DNA from 3 places in the Paenibacillus sp. FSL R7-0312 genome. Region 3 is predicted to be linked to each of the others. Evidence: riboswitches for the same ligand, from Rfam matches in the RefSeq annotation. Region 3 holds a riboswitch; each other region holds the start of a gene.
What was found. Region 3 has a riboswitch for cyclic di-GMP ahead of MKX70_RS04835 (bifunctional diguanylate cyclase/phosphodiesterase). Riboswitches for the same ligand answer to the same signal wherever they lie in the genome.

Region 1 (8,578 bases), 390 kb from region 3:
ACGGCAGCACCAACACCAACGCCAACGGCGGCACCAACACCGACAGTAGAACCAACGCCAACATCAACAGCAGCACCGACACCAACGCCAACGGCAGCACCGACACCAACGCCAACAGCAGCACCGACACCAACGCCAACAGCAGCACCGACACCGACGCCAACGGCAGAGCCAACACCGACACCAACGGCAGAGCCAACACCAACGCCAACGGCGGCACCGACACCGACGCCAACGGCAGAGCCAACACCGACACCAACACCAACACCAACACCAACGCCAACGGCGGCACCAACACCAACGCCAACAGCAGCACCGACACCGACGCCAACGGCAGAGCCAACACCAACGCCAACAGCAGCACCGACACCGACGCCAACGGCAGAGCCAACACCGACACCAACGGCAGCACCAACACCAACGCCAACGGCGGCACCAACACCGACAGTAGAACCAACGCCAACATCAACAGCAGCACCGACACCAACGCCAACAGCAGCACCAACGCCAACGCCAACACCAACACCAACACCAACACCAACACCAACGGCAACACCAACACCAACACCAACACCAACACCAACACCAACACCAACACCAACACCAACACCAACACCAACACCAACACCAACACCAACACCAACACCAACACCAACACCAACACCAACACCAACACCAACACCAACACCAACACCAACACCAACACCAACACCAACACCAACGCCAACGGCAGCGCCAACGCCGACACCAGAACCAACACCAACACCGACGCCGACACCAACACCAACACCGACATTACCACCGGCACCAGTACCATCGTCTGCACCGCCCGTCTTTATTAATGTAGTGCCAACGCCGACTCCAATAATCGGCTATATTGTAAATCCAGATACAATAATCATTGATGATCCGCTGCCTTTGGGCCCTGTGACAACAGTAACACCTCGGCCGTTAGTGGTGACACCAAGTCCAACCCTAACGCCAAGCCCAAGCGCAACACCAAGTCCAACGCCAATTGTGACAATCATTGATGAAGAGATTCCGTTAGGCAATGTACCTGCGGATGCATCGCTCCCGAAGACTGGTGAGTCCAGTCCGGCTCCCTATTACTTGGTCGGTCTAGCCCTTGCAGGATTGGGAATATTCCTCGGCAGAAGATCCAGAACAGATAAACGTAAATAAATGCAATTCGTAAGATCCTTTCCGACAGGCTGGCGATATCACCGCTAAATCGGGAAAAGGCTGCTTTGGGAGAAGACGTTCTCCACAAAGCAGCCTTTTTTATATGGGATATACATTTGATATTATATTTCCTCGTAAAATCAAATGTGCTAAGGAGAAAGAGTTGCGTCTTTACGATCATGGGACCTTGAGTATATATTAAAATTTCAAAATTAAAATTAGTTCTTTATACATAGTTTGAAAATATCCTTATCGGTGCCATCGAGAGCGATGAGAGGATCAGGATTCAGCTGGGAAAGCTATGTTTTCAATTAAAAAAACCTTTTGTAACAGTGCTTTGGAGTGAATCGGTAGATATAATCTATTACCAGATGTTTCAAAGGATTTCATTGACAATCAGCCTTGATAGCGGATAAACTAAAATTAGTTCCAAAGTAATGAATATCATAGACATTAGTATAAAAGTTTGATTTAGTACATAATTTCACAACCTAATCTTTCACTGACGTATAAACGCAAACCGTTCGAAAGGACGGGACGCAAAGTCCAGGAGTCTAAAGCGCGATGGAGCGCAACGATCGTCCGACTGCCGTAAAGAGAGCAACCTCTTTCCGGCGGTCTTTTTTTGTTATATAAATGTGGCCTATATCTATATTAACTGTGAGGTGAGCTTGTATGTTCCAATTAAAAAAATTCAAACGTCTTACGGTGTTCGGACTTATAGCAGTTCTGATTGTGGGAAGCGGCCGAATTATTTCACTGGGGAGCACCTCAGTTAAAGCCGAGGGCAACTCTTTGCCGGGCAATGCATCCAAGTATAATGTGTTCATCTTGGGAGATGTTGATGTTAAGCATAGTGATATTGAAGGCAGATTAGCTGCTGGCGGAAACGTGGATTTAAATGTTAATTACTCTGTGGGACATAGTCTTACTAGTGAAGAAACGAAGGAAGGATACTCTCTCATCGCTGGTGGTAATCTGTATTATTCCCAGGGAGAAACCGTGGGTGATGTAGTCTACGGGGGAGTTATAGCGGCAGCGGCGGCCCGCGCGGGGGGACAGGAAGCTTACAACAAAAAATAAATGTTGTAGATTTTTCAGCCGAGTTTAGTTTACTTCGTGAGAAATCTCAGCAGCTTGCTTCTCAGCCTGTTAATGGGGTTACCACTGCCAACTCCGGTAATTTCTTTTTGGAAGGTACAAATTCGGATGTTAACATATTTACTGTAGAGGGCAGCAAGCTGTCTAGTGCAAATGAGTTGAGAATTAAGATTCCAGATGGCTCAACAGCTATAGTAAATATCTCCGGCACTTCAGTAACTATGAAGAATATGGGGACGGGAATTAATGGTAACGGAAATAAGGATAACGCTATGAACAGTAAAGTGTTATATAACTTCAGTCAAGCGACCAGTCTTCAAATCGAAGGTATCGGAGTTTTGGGATCTGTGCTGGCTCCATATGCCTCTATTCAATTTAATAATGGTCAAATCAACGGGAACCTGATCGGAGCTTCGCTCTCAGGATCGGGAGAATCCCACCATATTCCGTATAAAGGCCAAGATCCGCCGACACCGACTTCGACGCCTTCAGTGACGCCGACGCCAACAGCAACACCGGCAGTGACGCCGACGCCAACGGCAACACCGGCAGTGACGCCGACGCCAACGGCAACACCGGCAGCGACGCCTACGCCAACGGCAACGCCGACAACAGCGCCAACGGCAACACCGGCAGTGACGCCGACGCCAACGGCAACACCGGCAGCGACGCCTACGCCAACGGCAACGCCGACAACAGCGCCAACGGCAACACCGACTGCAACGCCGACAACAGCGCCAACGGCAACACCGACTGCAACACCGACTGCAACACCGACAACAGCGCCAACGGCAACGCCGACTGCAACACCGACAACAGCGCCAACGGCAACGCCGACTGCAACACCGACAACAGCGCCAACGGCAACACCGACAGCAACGCCGACAACAGCGCCAACGGCAACACCGACAGCAACGCCGACAACAGCGCCAACGGCAACACCGACAGTAGCGCCAACGGCAACACCGACAGCAACGCCGACAATAGTGCCAACAGCAACGCCGACGCCAACGGTAACACCGGCAGCAACGCCGACCGCGGTACCGACAGCAACCAGCACGAGTGTTTTTGTCCCAAGCTTCGTATTTCCGACATCAACCGCTCCGACAGTGATTGGGACTATTGTGACTGATACCGACACTACTATTAATGATGACCCGGTTCCTCTCGGGCCGGCAGCATCACCGGTTGTGACGATGCTGACAACAACAGCGCCACAGCCAGTTGTGGAGGTTCCTGCACCTGCACCTGCACCTTCACCGGTAGCAGGACCGGCACCTGAAGAAATCATTACGGATGACGAGATTCCTCTGGGCAGTGTGACTGCAGAGCAAACCCTGCCGCAGACGGGTGAATCAAGTCCTGCGCCGTACTATATTGCGGGTGTTGCTCTTGCCGGTCTGGGCCTGCTTCTTAGAAGAACCGCCAGAGTGAACAAGCGCAAATAATTATTGTTAAGCCGCTGTGTTTGGATGAGGGCTGCTGCCGGAGAGAGATTCTCCGGGAAGCAGCCTTTTTGTATACGGGGGCGCATTCTAATCGCAGCTTACCACTTGGGCGAAGCAGGCAGCGCCGGACTGACGGCGGTGTTTTTAGTTGGACGGATACCATGCTATACTAGGCTCAAATTATTCATAAGCAAGAATACACATTTCCTCAAAGAAATGGTTATTACTGAAAGGGTGAACGTTATGTGGAGTATATACCTGCTAGTGGTGCTGGTTGTTGTCGCGGGGATTTTGGCTTATGCCGGATTGTACTTTTATGGAGTGGCTATTAAGCGGGCACCCAAAGAATTCCTGGGCAAGACGCCGGATCTGAAGGTGGACCCGCCGGTAGCCGGGGCTTCGTGGGGGGAAGGGGCGGAATGGGTAGCACGGCAGAACTTTCGGGAAGTGGAGCTGGTCTCGGATGATGGACTGAAGCTGCGAGGCTACTATCTGGCTTCAGAGCGTGCTGCGGGCCGTACCGTAATTATTGCCCACGGTTATTCCGGCAAGGCTAAGGATATGGGGGCAACCGCCAAAAACTATTATGACAACCTGGGATATAATGTACTGCTGCCCGACGCCAGAGGTCACGGGAAAAGCGAAGGGGACTACATTGGCTTCGGTTGGCCGGAGCGCCGTGATTATCAGCAGTGGATCGGATTTATTCTGCAGGAGACCGGGCCAGAGGCGCAAATTGTGCTGCATGGCGTATCTATGGGCGGATCGACAGTGCTAATGACCGCCGGTGAACAGCTTCCTCCGCAGGTCAAAGCCGTTGTCGCTGATTGCGGCTACACCTCAGTCAAAGCGCAACTGACTTACCAGCTGTGGCGGATGTATCATCTGCCGGGCTTCCCCTTTGTGCAGATTGCCAGCCTGGTAACGCGGATGAAGGCAGGCTATTATTTCGGTGAAGCGTCAGCGCTGGAACAGGTGCGTAAAGCCCGGGTGCCGATTCTGTTTATCCATGGAGATGCGGATAAGTTTGTGCCTTTTGCGATGATGGATGAGCTGTATGGTGCCTGCAAGAGTCCTAAGGAGAAGTTGGTGGTGCATGGAGCGGGGCATGGTCTTGCCTATGATACGGATAAAAGGGAGTATATCCGCACAGTAGGCGACTTCGTGGAACGTTATGTACACAGCCCGGCAGCGGCTGATTGGGTCTAAAAAAAGTCCCCGGAACGTAGACGCGCCCGATATCCGCAAACAGCGGGTATCGGGCGCTTATTATGTTCCACACATGGGGCCTTTCCCTGCGTCAGGGAAGCAGCACAGCCATGTCTTATCGGTATATGAATCCCCCGCCGTTTGTGAGCGAAACGGGTGTCGTTGTTCCTTGTTATTTCCAGCAGCCGTGTGGCGAGAGAAATCCTTCCAATACGACAAAAGCCCTACCTCTCTTTTGTCCTTGCGGCTCCGTGGCCGCGCCAGTGCGAATCGGAATGCTATGTTCGAATTTAATCTCATAAAAAGGAAAAGTACTGCAAGAAAACGTAAGATTTTGTGTCCAAACTGCCGATAATAAAGACAAGTAATTTATCGGCCTGACATCTTCTTGATGGGGATAATCATACACGAAAACAAATATTATATTACTATAACATGTGATATATAGAAATGCAAGCCGATATTGGGCTGAGGCCGGGACGGATGATGGGACAGATGGGATTATACAGAAGATTTTTGGGGAATCAGATCCGGAATTATATATTCGGCTCAGCAGTAGCGGTGCTGGCGGTAGGGAGTTTGATCCTGCTCTCCTCTCTGGAGATTAGCAGCATCGAATACTTCAGGCTCTTGCTTGTGCTCGCCTTGTCATTCGTGATTATGGCGGTCATGGAGATCGGGGTTTTTATCAATCAGATCAGACCGGTACGCACTGCGCTGTATGAAGATAACCTTACTTTGTCTATGCTGGAAGAGGCGTATCTGCATACACATCAATTGCCGAAGCGCGCGGTTCAGCGGATTATGGGGCCTCACCTTCTGGGCTTGTCCCTCCCGGCTGTCCTGATGACCTTCTGGATGATCTACAACGGCTGGATCACTATCCCGTATTTTTATCTGATTCTGGCTATGTGCGGCGCTGTTCTTGTGTCGTGTATGCATGCGCTGATTGAATTTTTTCTGACCTGTACGGCCATTATTCCGCTGATCAAAGAATTCAGGAACCGGGCGCTGGAGCAGTACGGTGTCGACTTTTCTCTGGAAGGTCATGTATTCGTACCTATCCGTCCCAAATTTCTGGTGAGCTGCATGCTGATCGGCACCTTTCCGCTGTTCCTGTTCATCATGGCTACCCATATTCGCCTGAATGGTCAGGAGGGTCCTGTAGTTGTGGTGGGGCTTCAAAGTTACTGGGCTTGGGCAAGTATGGTGCTGCTGATCGGCACCCTCTTCTCCTCCATTGCAGCATGGCTGCTGACCAACAGTGTGCAGCATCCTATTAATGAGTTGTATCAGGCGATGAATCAGGTGAAGGACGGCTACCTGGTGCAGATGCAGGATGAGTACTCTGATGAATTCTCCAAGCTTGTAGCAGGATTTAACATGATGGTCCGGGGACTGCAGGCCCGGGAGCAACAGAACCGGCAGTTGCTCGACAGCTACTTCACTACACTCGCAGTGGCGCTGGATGCCCGTGATCCTTACACAGCAGGGCATTCCCTGCGTGTCGCGGAATATTCTGTGATTATCGGCCAGCTGGCTGGACTAACCGGGCAGCAGTTGGACGATCTGCGTAAGACGGCCTTGCTGCATGATATTGGTAAGATTGGGGTGAGAGACAGCATCCTGTTTAAGGAAGAAGCCCTGACCGATGAGGAGTTCGACCAGATTAAGAGCCATCCTGTGCTTGGAGAGAATATTCTGCGGCAGATTGAACCGGTCGAAAAGATGGTACCCTATCTGGGCGGCGTCCGTTCCCATCATGAACGTTATGACGGTAAAGGATATCCGGATGGACTTGCCGGTACGAATATTCCTTTACATGGCCGGATTATCGCTGTGGCGGATGCCTATGATGCTATGACTTCTAACCGCCCTTACCGTAAAGGGATGGATCACGACCGGGCGCTGGCTATTCTAGAGCAGGGAAGGGGTACTCAATGGGACCCGGAATTCGCCGGCTTGTTTCTGTCTTACTTTGGGCGGAAGCCGGAACCTCTTCAAACAGGCTATACCGTCAAAACAGGATAAGGATGCAGCGTTCTTCCGGTTATCCTTATATTTCTTGCAGAAGCGGATGCCATCCAGTTTATGGAGGGTTCCGCTTCTGCTTTGCGTGCCTATTTTGTGAACTGCCATTGAAATGCGACAATTAACGACTACATTCATTGAAGGATTGCGGGCGGACCGTTATAATTATTAAGTCTGGATTTTAATTAAAAAATAAGGGAGATTTCTATGAAACGCGCAGATGTGCTGCTGATTTCTATCGTTTTGATTGCTGCGCTCGCTTTTCTTGTGCCGAGATGGCTTTCAAATGATGCTGATAAAGGTGGGCCGGGCAAGGAACTTACGGCCAATATAACGGTAGACGGCAAGCTGTTCAAAACAGTAACGCTTACCAAAGAAGAGCAAACCATTGATATTCGCACAGATCGGGGCTATAACATTTTGAAGGTGCATGATTACGGGATTGAGATGTACGATGCGGATTGTCCCGATCAGGTATGTCTCGGCTTTGGATTTATCACGCTGCCCAAGCAGACCATAGTATGCCTTCCGCACCGGGTATTAGTTGAAATTGCAAGCGGGTCGGGGGAGGATGAAGTAGATGCCTATGTCCAGTAGTGAATCGGCTACAGCGCTGAAACGGACGGTCATTATTGCGATTTTCGCGGCCGTTGCCGTAGTGCTGAGTATTGTCGAGGCTCAGATTCCGCTTGCGGGAATGGGGCTGATGCCCGGAGCCAAGCTGGGGTTCGCCAATATTATGATTTTGACCTGTATTTACTTTTTGCGTGGACGAGATGTGTTCGTGCTCGTCATTCTGAAGACGCTGCTGACTGCATTTCTGCTTGGCACACTGTCCAGTCTGCTCTTCAGCCTGTTCGGCTCGTTGTTCAGTTTTGTGGTCATGTTCGCGCTGGTCAAGCTGGGGGGCAAGAGGTTCAGTGTCATCGGAATCAGTATTGCAGGGGGCCTGGCTCATAATACAGGCCAGTTGCTTGCGGCCTCGTTTGTATTCAATTCAACGAGTATTTTCTACTACTTGCCGATTCTGCTGATTACCGGGATTGTGACGGGGATTGCTGTCGGCTTCGCCGTGCGGTATGTCGTAGACTCGCTATCCAAAATATCCTTGTTTGAAGAGTTCCTGAACGGACCGGGCCACTAGCTGCGGAAGGATGACTAACATGAATCAATCGTACAAAGATACAGAGGCCGGTGAGGAACCGGCCGTTATTACGCTTGCGGGAGTCTCGTTCGGATATGATCCGGAGCATCCGATTCTCCATGACATAAACGTGTCTATCCCGCAGGGCCAATGGGTAAGCATTGTAGGACCCAACGGCTGCGGGAAATCTACGCTCGTCAAGCTTCTGAATGCACTGCTGCCCAAGAGTGCCGGGGAGATTACTGTCTGCGGACATACGCTGCAGGAAGAGACGATTGGAGACATCCGGCGATGCATCGGGATGGTGTTCCAGAATCCGGATAACCAGTTCATCGGACAGACGGTAGAGGAAGATATCCTCTTCGGCCTGGAAGGCCTGTGTCTGCCCTACGAAGAGATGAAGCAGCGGCTTGATCTCTATACCGAGAAGCTGAGCATTGATCATCTGCTGTCCAAGCATCCC
Region 2 (5,747 bases), 380 kb from region 3:
TGGTGTCGGCGTTGGCGTCACCGTTGGTGTCGGTTTCACTGTCGGTGTTGGTTTTACTGTCGGTGTCGGTTTCACTGTCGGTGTTGGTTTCACTGTCGGTGTTGGTTTCACTGTCGGTGTCGGTTTCACTGTCGGTGTTGGCTTCACTGTCGGCGTTGGTTTCACCGTTGGTGTCGGTTTCACTGTCGGCGTTGGCGTCACCGTTGGTGTCGGTTTCACTGTCGGCGTTGGCGTCACCGTTGGTGTCGGTTTCACTGTCGGTGTTGGTTTCACTGTCGGTGTTGGCTTCACTGTCGGCGTTGGTTTCACCGTCGGTGTCGGCTTCACTGTCGGTGTCGGCTTCATTGTCGGCGTTGGTTTCACTGTCGGCGTTGGCGTCACAGTTGGTGTCGGTTTCACTGTCGGTGTCGGCTTCACTGTCGGTGTCGGCTTCACTGTCGGTGTTGGCTTCACTGTCGGCGTTGGTTTCACCGTTGGTGTCGGTTTCACTGTCGGTGTTGGTTTTACTGTCGGTGTCGGTTTCACTGTCGGTGTTGGTTTCACTGTCGGTGTTGGTTTCACTGTCGGTGTCGGTTTCACTGTCGGTGTTGGCTTCACTGTCGGCGTTGGTTTCACCGTTGGTGTCGGTTTCACTGTCGGCGTTGGCGTCACCGTTGGTGTCGGTTTCACTGTCGGCGTTGGCGTCACAGTTGGTGTCGGTTTCACTGTCGGTGTCGGCTTCACTGTCGGTGTCGGCTTCACTGTCGGCGTTGGTTTCACTGTCGGTGTTGGCGACGGAGTACACTTAGGTGTCGGCGTCGGTTTCACTGTCGGTGTTGGTTTCACTGTCGGCGTTGGCATCACTGTTGGTGTCGGTTTCACTGTCGGCGTTGGCGTCACTGTTGGTGTCGGTTTTACCGTCGGTGTCGGTTTCACTGTTGGTGTGGGAGTTGGCTTCACCGTCGGCGTTGCAGTCGGTTTCACTGTTGGTGTAGGGCTTGGTGTTACGGTTGGTGTTGGCGATGGGCTGGGGGTTGGTGTTGCGGTCGGCGTCGGACTTGGCGGCGGTCCATCTCCCTGGTATGTTCCTAGGTGCATTTCTACTCCGCCGGCAAAAGACTTGGCAATTAGCGTTCCGTATAGCTCTGCACCGGAATAATTGACATCCGCCTTAGGCGCCAGTATCGTCCCCAAAAAGGTGGTATACGCAATATTCACCTTGGTCGCTTCGTAGAAGTTGAACAACACTTGACCTGCTTTGCCGTTATTCATTGCGAAACTTGGTACATTGACCGTAGCTCCACTTATGTTAATAATTAACGTGGCATTCTGGGCAATGTTGAATTGAATATTGTTTGTATTCGCCAGCGTTGCCGCATCCAGGTGAACTACGTTGAAAAGATCCGGCGCACTTATTGTAAGTGTTCCATAATTATTATTGCCAATTTCTTTCGTAGCGGACAATGCCCCGTATGCTGCAGAACGCGAGATCAGATACTGCTTCTCAGCCGGGAAATCAATCGGGCTTCCCTGCTTCTTCGCGCCTATAATATTCACAATAGGCTCATTGGCTTCAATGGTGTCCCCATACACAACGTTTCCGTAGATTTCTCCGCTACCCGAATGTTTAAACTTCTTACCGGCAACGAGTACGTCTGTGGCTGAAGAATTCCTGTAGGCCCTGGCTACCCCGTAACCTCCAGAGAGAGTAATATTCCCTCCCGCTGCAAGACGGCCTTCAATTTGATCATTGTCTTGCGTGAAATCGTCAAAGATAAAAGCATTAAAATTCCCGGCAATCCCCAAGACCGGCGTTGGATTGTAAGGTACACCAGCTGTTGCCCTTACCTCCGTCCCCCAAGTGAAGGCGCTACTTACGGTCAGTACGCCCGCCAGAATACAGGCGGCCGCTTTTCGCAATTTTTTTCTCAATAATCTACACCTCCTATTCAACTATTCTATGAAATCGTCGCAAAACTATAACAAAAAAAAGACCGCCACGAAGGGTTAGCTTCACGGCGGCCGGACGACCATAGCCCGGACTTAAGGGGCATCAGATTCCTGACTTTGCGTCCCGCTCTTTCGAAACGGTTTGCGTTTGTACATGATTGATATGAAATTGGAAAAGCTTATGTAATACCCAACAGAAATCTGTGACATTTGTTACTTTAGAACTAACTTTAGTTTAGATGCCACTTGGCATATTGTCAATATATTTCCAATTCATTTCACAGCTATTTTTGTGATGAAAAAAATAAAAAACGCTTTATTCATAAGGCTTTATACAATTTATAAACATACCTTCCTGACGAAAAAGGTCGATAATCCCACTAATTCGCCGCAGTACTTTTTCCTTTTCACAGAGTTATTATCCTTAAATTTCAAATATCAAAATTTAGTATTTTAGTCCTACTTTTTCTCCCCGCCCCCCCCATCTTCGCTTAAACAAACCTCACATGGTGAACCTGAAGAAACGGGTGCCATCCTCCTTAAGGACACCACCCGTTTCCGGACATACAAGAGAGCTCTTATATAGTAAAAGCCTTATGAGATTCATCTGTTTTCACAGCAGTCTTTAATCGACATATCTAGGGAGTTTGTGTAGAGGGCTGGAAATCTGCACACGCAGAAATCCATTTTTAGAGCAGCTGAATCCAGCCAATCATTGATACCCAAAGCGGAACGCTAAGGAATAACCCAAACAATAAACCGCGGCGGAGATTTCCTTCATGACTCATTGCCATTCTCCTTTTAATCAGATTTATTTACAACTTTATTATTTCAATTTTAATATAAAATAATTTTCCCGATTTTATTGTGAATTATGTCACATTAACAGCCCTCTTTTTTTAAATACCATTGATTTTTTTTGAACTTCGGGTTAAATTACGAATATACGTTCTCGTTGGAGGAGATGAGATTGATGCACAGAGCAGAGAGCCAGGACAATATGCTGGTGAAATCGTATATCTTGCTGCCGCTCATTTTATCCGCCTTTGAACGCGATGCTTCCATCCTATCCGCAGAGCTGCGCACACCCGATCCTTACCTTGAGGTTCTCCGGACAGCGGCGGGTGCAGCCATAGCCGACCTGCGGGATGTCCGCACCGAGATGAGAGCCCGTGGTCTGAAGGTCTATGCACAGCAGCAGCTGGAAGTTGGCATTGAAGCCAAATTTGTCTGCAGGGGTTATCATGAACGGATGCTGCTGCTGGATGATGTCATTACCGCCCAGTCTACTATCCGCATGCGCAGATATTTGGGTCTTGGCACTCCGGACTCAACCGCCTTGAGATGAACAGCAACTCTGGCTATGTTAATTCTCGGCGTTACTTCCCCCATAAAAAAGAGGCCCGCCATGATTGGCAAGACCTCAGGGTACCCTATTACATCCCTTACCTGAAAATAAGCTGATACCCAGATAAAGATTACATTAAAATCGTCCAATACCCAAGCGTACCGCAGATAACCACAGCCGCTACGGGATACAGGATCTTCCGGCTTACCTGATCCTTAAACACAATAAACAAACAAAGCATACAAAGCCATGCGATAAGAAGGCTGCCCATCTCTTATGCATACGCTCCTTCCCGGCATTTCTGCCCTGGCTCCTGCAGCATACCACCGCAGAGTCCGCTTTCCATATATATAAGAAGATTACCCGCTGAATATCCCTATGATACCCGCTGACAGCTGATAAGCATGAAATTTTTATTTATTTGGCCACAAATGGATTCACCACTCCTGCTCAAGAACGGGATATTCCCAGAAACCTAAGCGCCCTTTGGCAGGTATAGGATGAGCCAGCGCAACGACTTCCTCCAGCTTCCAGGCATACCGGCCTTCTGCATAATCGCCGAACACATATTCATTCCCGCCCGGCCAGTTCTGCTGTGCTTGCTGAGGCGTAACCCCGCAGCAACCAGCCAGCCGGCTGGTCGCAAGGATTACCCCGGAGGGCAGATTATCCGCCGTGTAGCCGTGCCGGGCAAGCACCGATTGATACGGCTCTGTCCTGCATATGGCCTTATCTACCTGCATACCGGCATGGATGGCTAATTCTCCCCGGTAAGCCGTCGGCCAGGAACGGGTCTCGATCTGTTTTTCACCCAGCTCAATTAAGGTTGCCCAAGGCTGGCGAATCGTCAGACACTTCATACAAGTGCCTCCTCTCATAAACAAAATAGGCTCTAGGAATAACATATAAATCGTTTAATAAGATTGATTTCATTTTAGTCCTGCATTCTGTATTAAGCATAAGCAAGCATCGGGCCGGTAGACGATCGGATGAATAAATAAAAAAACGCGACCCCCAAAACCCCGGAAAGCCGCGCCACTATTGAGTTCTTACGGATGCTGGTGAAGGGAATTGAACCCCCGGCCTACGCATTACGAGTGCGTTGCTCTACCCCTGAGCTACACCAGCTTAAAAGGATTGCCCCTGCCAAACAAAAAATATTATAACTCTTTCAGCAGAAAACGCAACCCTTTTTGACTATTACCTCTTCCTATCCCTGCATAAGCCCCAACCCGCGGAAATATTCCAGCGCCTGCTTAGCACTCTCCAGCGACGACACGGCATAAGCCTCTTGCTCTACTATATAATACAGAATTCCGCTTTCCTCTGCCTTGTCGAAGACGCTAGCGAAATCAACCTGCCCTTTCCCGAGGTCAGTCTCTTCATTATTTGCCCCGAAATCCTTAATGTGGACCAGCGGAACACGCCCGGCATAACGCGAGACATAGTCAATCGGCCGGGCCCCGCCCCTGTATACCCACCCCAGATCAAACTCGGCAAACATATGCTCAGCAGGAATCTGCCCCAGCCATATATCGATGACTGCTTTGCCGTCTACCTCCGCAAATTCATAATCATGGTTGTGATACCCGTACTGCAGGCCTGCTGCACGGACCATCGCGGAGGCCTTCTCCAAGAAGGGAATCACCGCCGTCACATCTTCCATCGAGGGGTTCTGCGGAAGCGGTGCCGAAGGGGTGATCATATATTGTAGTCCAAGTTCCTTCGCATATTCAATTTCTTTGGCTAACGCCCGTTCCATGTTATCCAGACTGCTGAAATCCAGGCCCACATGCGCCGAAGGCGCAGCAAGACCCAACCGGTCCAATGTACGGCGCAGTTCTCCTGCAGACACGCCGAAATAACCGGCGAATTCTACCGCCTGGTATCCCATCTCCGCCACTTTGCCCAGTGTACCCAGGAAATCGCGCTCTGTCTGGTCACGCAGTGTGTACATTTGAATTCCGATTTGCTGTGAGGCCTTTGCCATGAAAGATCCGCTCCTTATAGGTTGAATCTGATTACAACTACAGGTACTCCTTACTCTCCTTGCAGCTTACGTTCCACGGATTCCAGCTTGCTGCGGCTCGTAGAAGACTTGTCACGACGGTCATCAATTTTAAGCGAGGTAGATACTCTCTGTGCTCCTGAAGTAAAAGGCGACTCATGCAGCGCTTCTACTGCAGACAGAATCCGTGCAACCGGTCCTTCAATAATAGTCCCCATCGAAGTAAGCTCATAGGTAATCCCCTCCACGGTCTGCAGCACACGCTGCATATCGGCCACATAGCTGCTGAGACTGGTACTGCCAGTGCCAATCGGAATAACGGTCACTTCACCAATCGCCATTATGAAATCCCTCCTGCAAGTTTGATGAGTCTCCTCTTTCCTTACTCCTTAATTGTAACCCTTCAGCGCCCCTCCCACAAATAACCACAGACCCCCCTCTCTATTACTATCTCCCCCGTAA
Region 3 (8,578 bases):
TGTAAAGTGGAGAGTACCTGTTCTTCATTGTTCATACTTATATTTTCAGTAATCTCCAGCTCCAAGTATCGTGGATCAAGCTGGGTCTCGTTCAAGATGCCAGAGATGTTCCGAACCAGATCCTTATCCTTAAATTGCCTTACGGATAGATTAACGGAGACACAGACTGGCTTGTAGCCCTCATTCTGCCAAGCTTTGTTTTGCGAACAAGCTGTCCGTAACACCCATTCTCCAATGGGGCTAATCAGTCCGCTTTCTTCGGCAATCGGTATAAATTCCGCGGGGCTAATCATGCCCTGAACTGGATGGCGCCATCGAATCAGAGCCTCTAGTCCGATAATTTGGCCTGTCTTCAATTCCATCCGGGGCTGATAGAATAGTTCAAACTCATGATTATCTAAAGCTTTATGAAGCATCGTCTCCAAGCTCATTTGGTTTGACAATGACGTATTAAGCTTCCCCTCATAGAAACTGTAACCATTACGCCCTGTCTTTTTAACCATATACATCGCTTGATCTGCATTCTTAATAAGTTCCATCTCACTGTCTCCATCCGTTGGAAAGAGGCTGATACCAATACTTGGTGTAGTATACACCTCGTGATCACTTAGCGAAATGGGTATCTTAAATGCCGCAAGAACAGCTTGGGCAATTTGTTCCGATTGTTCACGGGTCACATTGGGAAGTAAGGCGATGAATTCATCTCCACCCATTCTTGAGAGGATCGCATCCTGACCAAGACATTCTTGAACCCTCACAACTACCAGCTTTAATAACTGATCGCCCTTTGTATGACCGAACGTATCATTTACCATCTTAAACCGATCGACATCGATGAACAGGATTGCGGCTGTGTGACCATGGTCGTCGGCTTCCTTCAAGTAAGCTTGTAACCGTTGATTAAAGTTGACTCTATTGGGTAAACCGGTCAAGCAGTCGTAATAGGCGAGGAGTTGAATCTCAGCAAACATGCTTTGAAGTCTGGTGGCCGTATCCTTGCTGTTAGATATAAGCGTATTAATTTCTTGTATAAAGCTGCCTTTCCAGTTCACGCTCTGGTTCTCGGCTATTTTCTCAGGTAAATTAGTGGTTGTGTGGGTTAAAAGCTTAATCGGTCGAACAATGATTTCACTGATCACATTAGAAATAAAAATAAATATCAATCCACAGGCCAATAAAACACTGAATATTTTTATGTAGTAGCTATACAAGCGGTCACGATAGGGGGCAATTGGTGCCTCGACAATAACACTCCAATCACCCAGTTCCGGAATTGTCATGATCTTGAAATAGGAGGATTCTCCCCATCTGTTCATTGGATTTCTGATAGCATCCGGGAACCAGTGATACAAACCGCCAATTATTTCACTTGCTTCGCCCCTTTCTGCCCAGTTATACGGGTTCATAACGGCCAGATCATCACGAGTACTCGCAATAACCCTGTCATTCCGGTCTACGATTGTGACATTCATTAGTCTATTATTCGCCAGCTTTTTTAACTCCGTTGTAACATAGTTAAGATTGAGCACACCTACGGCCGCCCCTGTAAATTCGCCGCTAATCATAATAGGGGAGCCCACAACGACAATGGGTTCGTTAACGCAACCTCTTCCAAGAAACACATCGGAAACAACGAATTGGTGTTTTTCTCTCATATATTCAAAGTAAGGCCGATCCGAGAAGTTTAAGCCAATCGTTGACTTTCCTTTGTTATTTAGTAATGGAGAGAACAGCTTTGTAACTCCGTTGCGATCAGCAATGTATGAAGTAGTAAAATCCGGATATAACGCCAGTAGATAAGCCATTTGGCGCTGCAAGGAATCGATCTCTTCCATCCTATTCTCAGCCGCCGCCATCGATAAAGTATTCACTGCGGCAACATGAACTTCTCCCCACTCTGTAAGATCATTGCGGATGATAGCGGAATCTCGTTCAGTCTCTGACTTTATTTTTTCATTCATGTTGTGATACTGTTCATGACCGATCATCACCGTCACCAGAAGCAAAGTTATAAAGGTAAACGTGACAAATATGTTGAAAAGCACATCATGAAGAGAGCTCGACATCTTGCGTTTTTGGAATGATGGCCATTTAAGAAGAGGCAGATAAGTAAAGATTAAACTGGAAATCAATACATTTAAAATACCATTCACGGCATCCTTAAGCACAACCAGCAGGGAAGCGGTAAAATTCATATCCAGGGCATAACGATAGAATACCCATATGAGAGGCATCCCTAAAATCATCCAATATAGGCTATCAAAAAGAACAATCCTTTTCCCTCTGTAGAAGACGCCGACAAATAAAGTTTCCAGCACAAAAACAAGCATAGCGTAAGGATGATTCCAAAGAAACAACGTGTAACCATTTACAATAACCGATGCCACTAAAGCCCATTTAAGACCATATATCCGCAATATCAAAAAGGTGAATATACTACCGAAGATAAAATTGACCCCCAGCAATAGGGATAGGCTGAGCATATTACCTAGTAGTCCAAAAATAATCAGAGCTATGATAAATACAATCGACTTATTAAATATACTCACTGTTCTCCCACCTTATGAATCAGGCCCATTGCAACAAAAAAACTCTCCCGAAAAGGAGAGGTTTCCTTGCCTTCGGTAACTGGCTGGCATAACATATCCAAATTGGACATGTGATAGCCCCTGTAGTTTTGCGACCCCGTTTTTCAACGAGTGTGCCCTATTATTATTGAGATTATCTGAAAGACAATACATTATTCGACATTAATCTACAAGCTGACACTAATTATAGTTGATACTGCTGGGTGTTACAACCAATTTCTACATTTCCGTATGGCACCGTTCATATCAACTTATAGCAGGTAGGAGTGCTCAGACTGCAACGATCTCTTCTTTGGTCAAAATCGAAGGGCGGATGATGGGTATGGAAGGCGAAAACACACGCCGAAGGGGGAGCATATTTATCACGGGTTACGTGGAGGCCAAAGCCACCGGTCTCCGTATAGCCTCAGTGAAACTCACTGTATCCATTAACAGCAAGCCCCCGAAACCGCGTCACAGCAAGCCTTTTAACCACCACGTATAGTCCAAAACAGCCGCCGAAATGAAAAAAGACACCCCTAAAGGTGTCTTCACTGATACTCCATATGGAGCCGAGGGGAGTCGAACCCCTGTCCGAAGATAACGGCACATAAGCTTCTACGAGTGTAGTCACGGATTTGATGTCACCCGAGTATCGCCCCGTAACCGGCTATACGTTGGGTCAGCCTGATTGTCTTCTTCAGCTCACCGCAGGCGGAGATGAGACAGCGTATCCCACTACTTGTTAGCCCCTATCCCTGTCACATGGGCGATGCAGGGTAGAAGCACGCGCACAGTTTCTTAGGCTGCGAAAGCGTAGTTGTTTTGTTGTTTGCCGTTTAATAGGCTTTAGCGTTGATGAAGCGGACGCGTCCCCACTACTCGCTACTCATGCTCGAACTATCCCCGTCGAATCCAAGAACGGCCCCTCATTAGAAAGGGCGCTTCGGATTAACGGATCAATGACAAGCATACATGCTGATCCGGTTCACAGCTATCTTGATCAAGATGGCTGTTCAGAAGCAATAAGTTTTACTTACACAGTATAGCACATTTATCAACACTTTAACACGTAGGTTAAAGGAATTGAAGGTCGAATCTGGAACAATTGGGCGCCAGGTGGTTACCAGTCTAGCGGGCGATCTTCTGTTTGTCGCGCAGCACACGCTGGATATCACGCTGAGCATCGCGCTTCGCGGCGGAGTCGCGCTTGTCGTATTCCTTCTTACCTTTACCAAGGCCGATCAGCAGCTTGGCGTAGCCATTGCGCACATAAATCTTCAGCGGCACAATCGTGAAGCCATCCCGCTTCGAGGAACCGAGCAGCTTGTGAATCTGTTCCTTATGCATGAGCAGCTTACGTGTACGCGTTGGATCGGTAGGGTTGGCGCGGTTCCCTTGTTCAAAAGGGCTGATATGCATATTGTGAATATGAATCTCACCGTTCCGGATGGTAGCAAAAGCGTCCCCGATGTTAGCGCGGCCGTTACGCAGCGATTTGATCTCTGTACCCGTCAGAACCAAACCCGCTTCATACGTATCCTCAATAAAATAATCATGGGAAGCTTTTTTGTTCTGGGCAAGCACTTTCCCGTCTGCTTTTTTACCCATGAAAGTCACTCCTTGAATTGAATTCCCGGCCCGTTATGAACGGACACCAGGTCTATATTGTATCAAAAGCCAAGCAGGCAGTGCAAGGAAGGATCACCCTATCCCGAGCAATCATTTTGACATATGGGTGTCAGGAAGTGCTACGTTTCAGGTGAAATAGAAGTCCCCTTATATTCTAAAAAAGCACTGTCCCCCTAAAGGAACAGTGCCTTCTATTAATTCTGCCTAGGCCTGAGGTTTCTTCTTCCGCTTTCTGCGGCCGCCGCCCTCCGGATTGCCGCTCTTGTCGCCAGCGCCTGCCGGTGCCGGATTAGTGGTCTCCACGTTGCCTGGAGTCACAGAAGTGCCGATGAAGACGCCGCCTTTCTTCTTCTTGCGGCGGCTCTTGCCCTCCGGCGCTGCGCCGTTGCCTTCGCTTCCGAGGCCGCTGCCGAGGTCTTCGCGGCTGCGGAACCGTGTGCTCGCGTCCACGCCGCGCAGCTCACCGCCCGCCTGCTCGGCTCCGCCCCCGCTTGGCGCGCCGTAGCCGCCCTTGCCGGAGCCGAAGCCGAAGGCAATGCCGCGTCCCCCGGCACTGCCTCCGCCGTCTCCGCCGCGGCCTCTGCCGCGCTCACGCTCGCGCGGAGCACCTGATCCGCCGGCTTCGCCCCGGCGGTCCGCCTTCGCCGCGCTGCCCGCTGCGGAGGCGGCTGCAAGTGCACGCCGCGCGGCCGCTTCCGGCCCGCGGCCGCGCTTACGGCCGCCTGCTGCGCCGCCGTCTTCAGCCGGCGCTACACCTGCGCGCGGCTCTTCACCAGCGCCAGCCTCAGCGCCGCCGCCCTTAACTGCACCGCCAAAGACACCGGCGCCAGCGCTGCCGCTCTTGCCTTTACCTTTGGCGCCGAATCCAGCCGCACCGGCAGCTGCACCGCCGTTCTTGCCCTTCCCGGCGCCTTTAGCCGCACCAGCCGCTGCGCGGCCAGGCTTACCCTTACCTCCGCGGCCCTTGCCAACGCCGCCAGCCTTACCCGCAAATGGCTTGCCGGAGCCGCCGGCACCAGGGCGTCCGGCCTTGCCGCCGCGTCCGCCGTAGTTCCGGTGGTCGCCAGCCGCGCGCGGCTTCATATCAACCAGTTCGAAGTCAATCGTATGATCGTCCATGTTGACCTTGGCCACACGGATCTTCACCTCGTCTCCGATGCGGAACACTTTGGAGGTACGCTCACCGATGAGGGCCATGTGGGCTTCATCGAAGTGGTAATAATCATCGCTCAGTGCGCTGAGCCGGATCAGACCTTCTACCGTGTTATCCAGCTCGATGAACATTCCGAAGCTGGTCACGCTGCTGATCATGGCATCGAATTCTTCGCCTACCTTATCCTGCATGAACTCCGCTTTCTTCAGCTGCTCAGTGTCACGTTCAGCCTCTACCGCTACACGCTCGCGTTCGGAGGACTGCTGGGCGATATCCGGCATCCGCGAAGCCAGATACTCATGACGTTTCTCCGTCAGAGCTCCTCCATTCTCCACCACCTCACGCATGACGCGGTGAATGACAAGGTCGGGATAACGGCGGATCGGCGAGGTGAAGTGGGAATAGAATTCTGCAGCCAGTCCGAAGTGACCCGTACTCTCGGCATCGTATTTCGCCTGCTTCATGGAGCGCAGCATCATCGTGCTAATGACCGTCTGCTCTTTGGTTCCCTGAATCTGCTCCAGCAGATCCTGCAGCGCACGCGGATGAACGGAATTGCCGCGACCCTTGACGTGGTAACCGAAGTTAGCGGCGAAGGCCATGAAATTCTGCAGCTTCTCCGGATCCGGATCTTCATGAATCCGGTACAGGAATGGCACCTTCAGCCAGTGGAAGTGCTCCGCTACAGTCTCATTAGCCGCGAGCATGAATTCCTCAATAATCTGCTCGGCCACGGAACGCTCACGCTTCACAATATCGATAGCCTTACCTGCTTCATCTACGATGATTTTGCTTTCTTCAAAGTCGAAGTCAACGGCTCCGCGCCGCATCCGGGCATCGCGCAGCTTCATCGCGAGTTCCTTCATCAGGCGGAAATCACCGATCAGGGGAGCATAGCGCTCCAGCAGCTCAGGGTCTTCATCCTCAACAATTTTGCGTACATCGGAGTAAGTCATTCTCTCCTTAGTACGGATTACACTCGTGAACACATCATGCTTCACAACCTTCATGTGCTCGTCGAATTCCATTTCACAGGACATGGTCAGCCGGTCTACCTGCGGGTTCAAGCTGCAGATCCCATTCGACAGCCGGTGCGGCAGCATGGGAATGACCCGGTCAACCAGATACACGCTGCAGCCGCGGTCATAGGCTTCTTTATCCAGCTCAGAGCCCTCACGCACATAATAGCCTACATCGGCGATATGAACGCCCAGCTTATAATGACCGTTCTCCAGACGCTCCACATTCACCGCATCATCCAGGTCCTTGGCATCCGCGCCGTCAATGGTGACAATGTTCAGTCCGCGCAGATCGCGGCGGCCTTGCTGGATAATCTCCTCGTCGGTAATGGAATCGGGTGCCTGCTCCGCTTCCTTCATCACCTCAGCAGGGAAAGCCTCCGGCAGCTGATGCTTGCGGATAACCGACAGAATATCCACGCCCGGGTCATCCTTATGGCCGAGGATCTCAATAATTTCACCTTCAGCCGCAGCACGGCCTTCCGGATAGTTCACAATGCGGACAACGACCTTTTCCCCGTCAACCGCTCCCTTGAAGGACTGCTTCGGAATGAAAATATCCCGGTTAATCCGCTTATCATCCGGCAGCACGAAGCCATACGTCTCCAGGCTCTGGAATACGCCAACCGTCTGCGATACGCCTCTGATCAGGATCCGCTCTACTTCGCCTTCCATACGCCCGCCAGACGGGCTCTTCGAGGTAATGCGGATCAGTACGATGTCACCGTTCATTGCACCCTTCAGATCATTGGCATGGATGTATACATCGGGATGATCACGGTCATCGGGTATCAGAAAAGCGAACCCCTTCGCATGGGCTTGCAGCCGTCCGCGCAGCAGATCCATACGTTCCGGTACGCCATAACGGCTACCCCGGGTCAGAATAATCCGGCCGTCCTTTTCCAGTTCAATCAGCAGACGCTCAAAGGCTTTGAACGCCTCGCTATCCTCAATTGCGAAATGGCTCACCAGTTCTTCATACGTTAGCGGTTTATAAGCGGTTTCCCGCATGTAATCAAGTAGAATTTCTTGTGTTATCATCTTCGTCACCTCGGCCCTCCGCAGCATTCATGCCGCTGGCATATATGTATGTCTTGTCCTATCCCACATCAAATAAATCCAAGTAAAATTTACCTTTATATACTTCATACCCTAGTATACACGAAATCAATCCCGGGCATCCCTGTTATGATGTGCAAACACTCAAATCTGCATACAAAAAAGCCCCCGCCTATTCCATTCAGAACAGAGCGAAGGCTTACAGTAGGCAAACTACTCAATAACAATGGCTACAACGATTGACATAATGAAGAATCCGGCTGCCAATCCAACCGTTACACGCTGCAATACAAGCTCCATACCGCGTGCTTTTGTTTTACCGAAGAGATGCTCAGCACCGCCGGAGATGGCACCGGAAAGACCCGCGCTTTTCCCTTTTTGCAGAAGAACGACCGCAATCAGACCTACGGCAAAAATCAGAAGCACCACTTTCAAAAAGATATCCATTCACTTCCACCTCCTACGTCCAAGCATCACTATCTATGCTAAATTGGAATTTCCGTTTCATAAACAGCATTCTTATTTTATCATAGCCATAGATTGAATACAACCTTACAAACTGCATTCTATCAATATCCTACTATTAATATTCTCAGGTTTGTTTTCTATAGGAAACAAGAACGAGCAGCAGCAGACCAGAGATTAATAATATAGGCACAGAGAAGAAGGCATACCCGATCCCCTCCCAGCCTCCAATTACAGTGAAACTTAGAACCAGTAATATCAGACTGCCCAGTAAACCAGTGATCCCCGGATAAAAAACAGCTCTGCTCCGCATGCGCCCGGTCCGCGACAGCACCCAGCTGAGAATGATTAAAAATATTCCCACACCTATACCCGCAACAATAGCGTTCATGCCCACACTCCTTCCAGTTATCTACAATTATAGAATAACCCACTAGAAGCATCAGAGGCAACCTCGCTGTTCGCATTGCACTTTGTGGGTCTATCATCCAAAAAAAGGCCTGCCGAAGTTCGGCAGGCCTTTTAAATATAGAGTCAAAAGAAATTATCTTTTGAGGTTGTAGAAGGATTTCAGGCCGTTGTATTGAGCGAGTTCACCCAGTTCATCTTCGATGCGAAGCAACTGGTTGTATTTAGCAACACGGTCTGTACGGGAAGGAGCACCCGTTTTGATCTGACCAGCG

Region 1: linked by a shared signal. The riboswitch ahead of MKX70_RS33375 (choice-of-anchor A family protein) and the one ahead of MKX70_RS04835 (bifunctional diguanylate cyclase/phosphodiesterase) in region 3 are both predicted to bind cyclic di-GMP.
Region 2: linked by a shared signal. The riboswitch ahead of MKX70_RS03325 (choice-of-anchor A family protein) and the one ahead of MKX70_RS04835 (bifunctional diguanylate cyclase/phosphodiesterase) in region 3 are both predicted to bind cyclic di-GMP.

What each region holds. Positions count from the first base shown of each region.
Region 1 is NZ_JBBORE010000001.1:774,843-783,420, reverse strand. It holds gene MKX70_RS03325 (choice-of-anchor A family protein) at 1-1,182, shown strand, start outside; cyclic di-GMP riboswitch class I at 1,687-1,776, shown strand; partial or broken gene MKX70_RS33375 (choice-of-anchor A family protein) at 1,858-2,681, shown strand; gene MKX70_RS33370 (LPXTG cell wall anchor domain-containing protein) at 3,480-3,731, shown strand; gene MKX70_RS03310 (alpha/beta hydrolase) at 3,975-4,940, shown strand; gene MKX70_RS03305 (HD domain-containing phosphohydrolase) at 5,391-6,971, shown strand; gene MKX70_RS03300 (NusG domain II-containing protein) at 7,179-7,568, shown strand; gene MKX70_RS03295 (Gx transporter family protein) at 7,552-8,115, shown strand; gene MKX70_RS03290 (ATP-binding cassette domain-containing protein) at 8,135-8,578, shown strand, end outside.
Region 2 is NZ_JBBORE010000001.1:783,919-789,665, forward strand. It holds gene MKX70_RS03325 (choice-of-anchor A family protein) at 1-1,911, opposite strand, end outside; cyclic di-GMP riboswitch class I at 1,994-2,086, opposite strand; gene MKX70_RS03330 (hypothetical protein) at 2,900-3,277, shown strand; gene MKX70_RS03335 (ASCH domain-containing protein) at 3,715-4,137, opposite strand; tRNA gene MKX70_RS03340 (tRNA-Thr) at 4,334-4,405, opposite strand; gene MKX70_RS03345 (sugar phosphate isomerase/epimerase family protein) at 4,488-5,267, opposite strand; gene MKX70_RS03350 (MTH1187 family thiamine-binding protein) at 5,318-5,626, opposite strand.
Region 3 is NZ_JBBORE010000001.1:1,161,665-1,170,242, forward strand. It holds gene MKX70_RS04835 (bifunctional diguanylate cyclase/phosphodiesterase) at 1-2,549, opposite strand, end outside; cyclic di-GMP riboswitch class I at 2,621-2,716, opposite strand; RNA gene ssrA (transfer-messenger RNA) at 3,132-3,496, opposite strand; gene smpB (SsrA-binding protein SmpB) at 3,699-4,178, opposite strand; gene rnr (ribonuclease R) at 4,404-7,412, opposite strand; gene secG (preprotein translocase subunit SecG) at 7,644-7,877, opposite strand; gene MKX70_RS04860 (YesK family protein) at 8,023-8,286, opposite strand; gene eno (phosphopyruvate hydratase) at 8,440-8,578, opposite strand, start outside.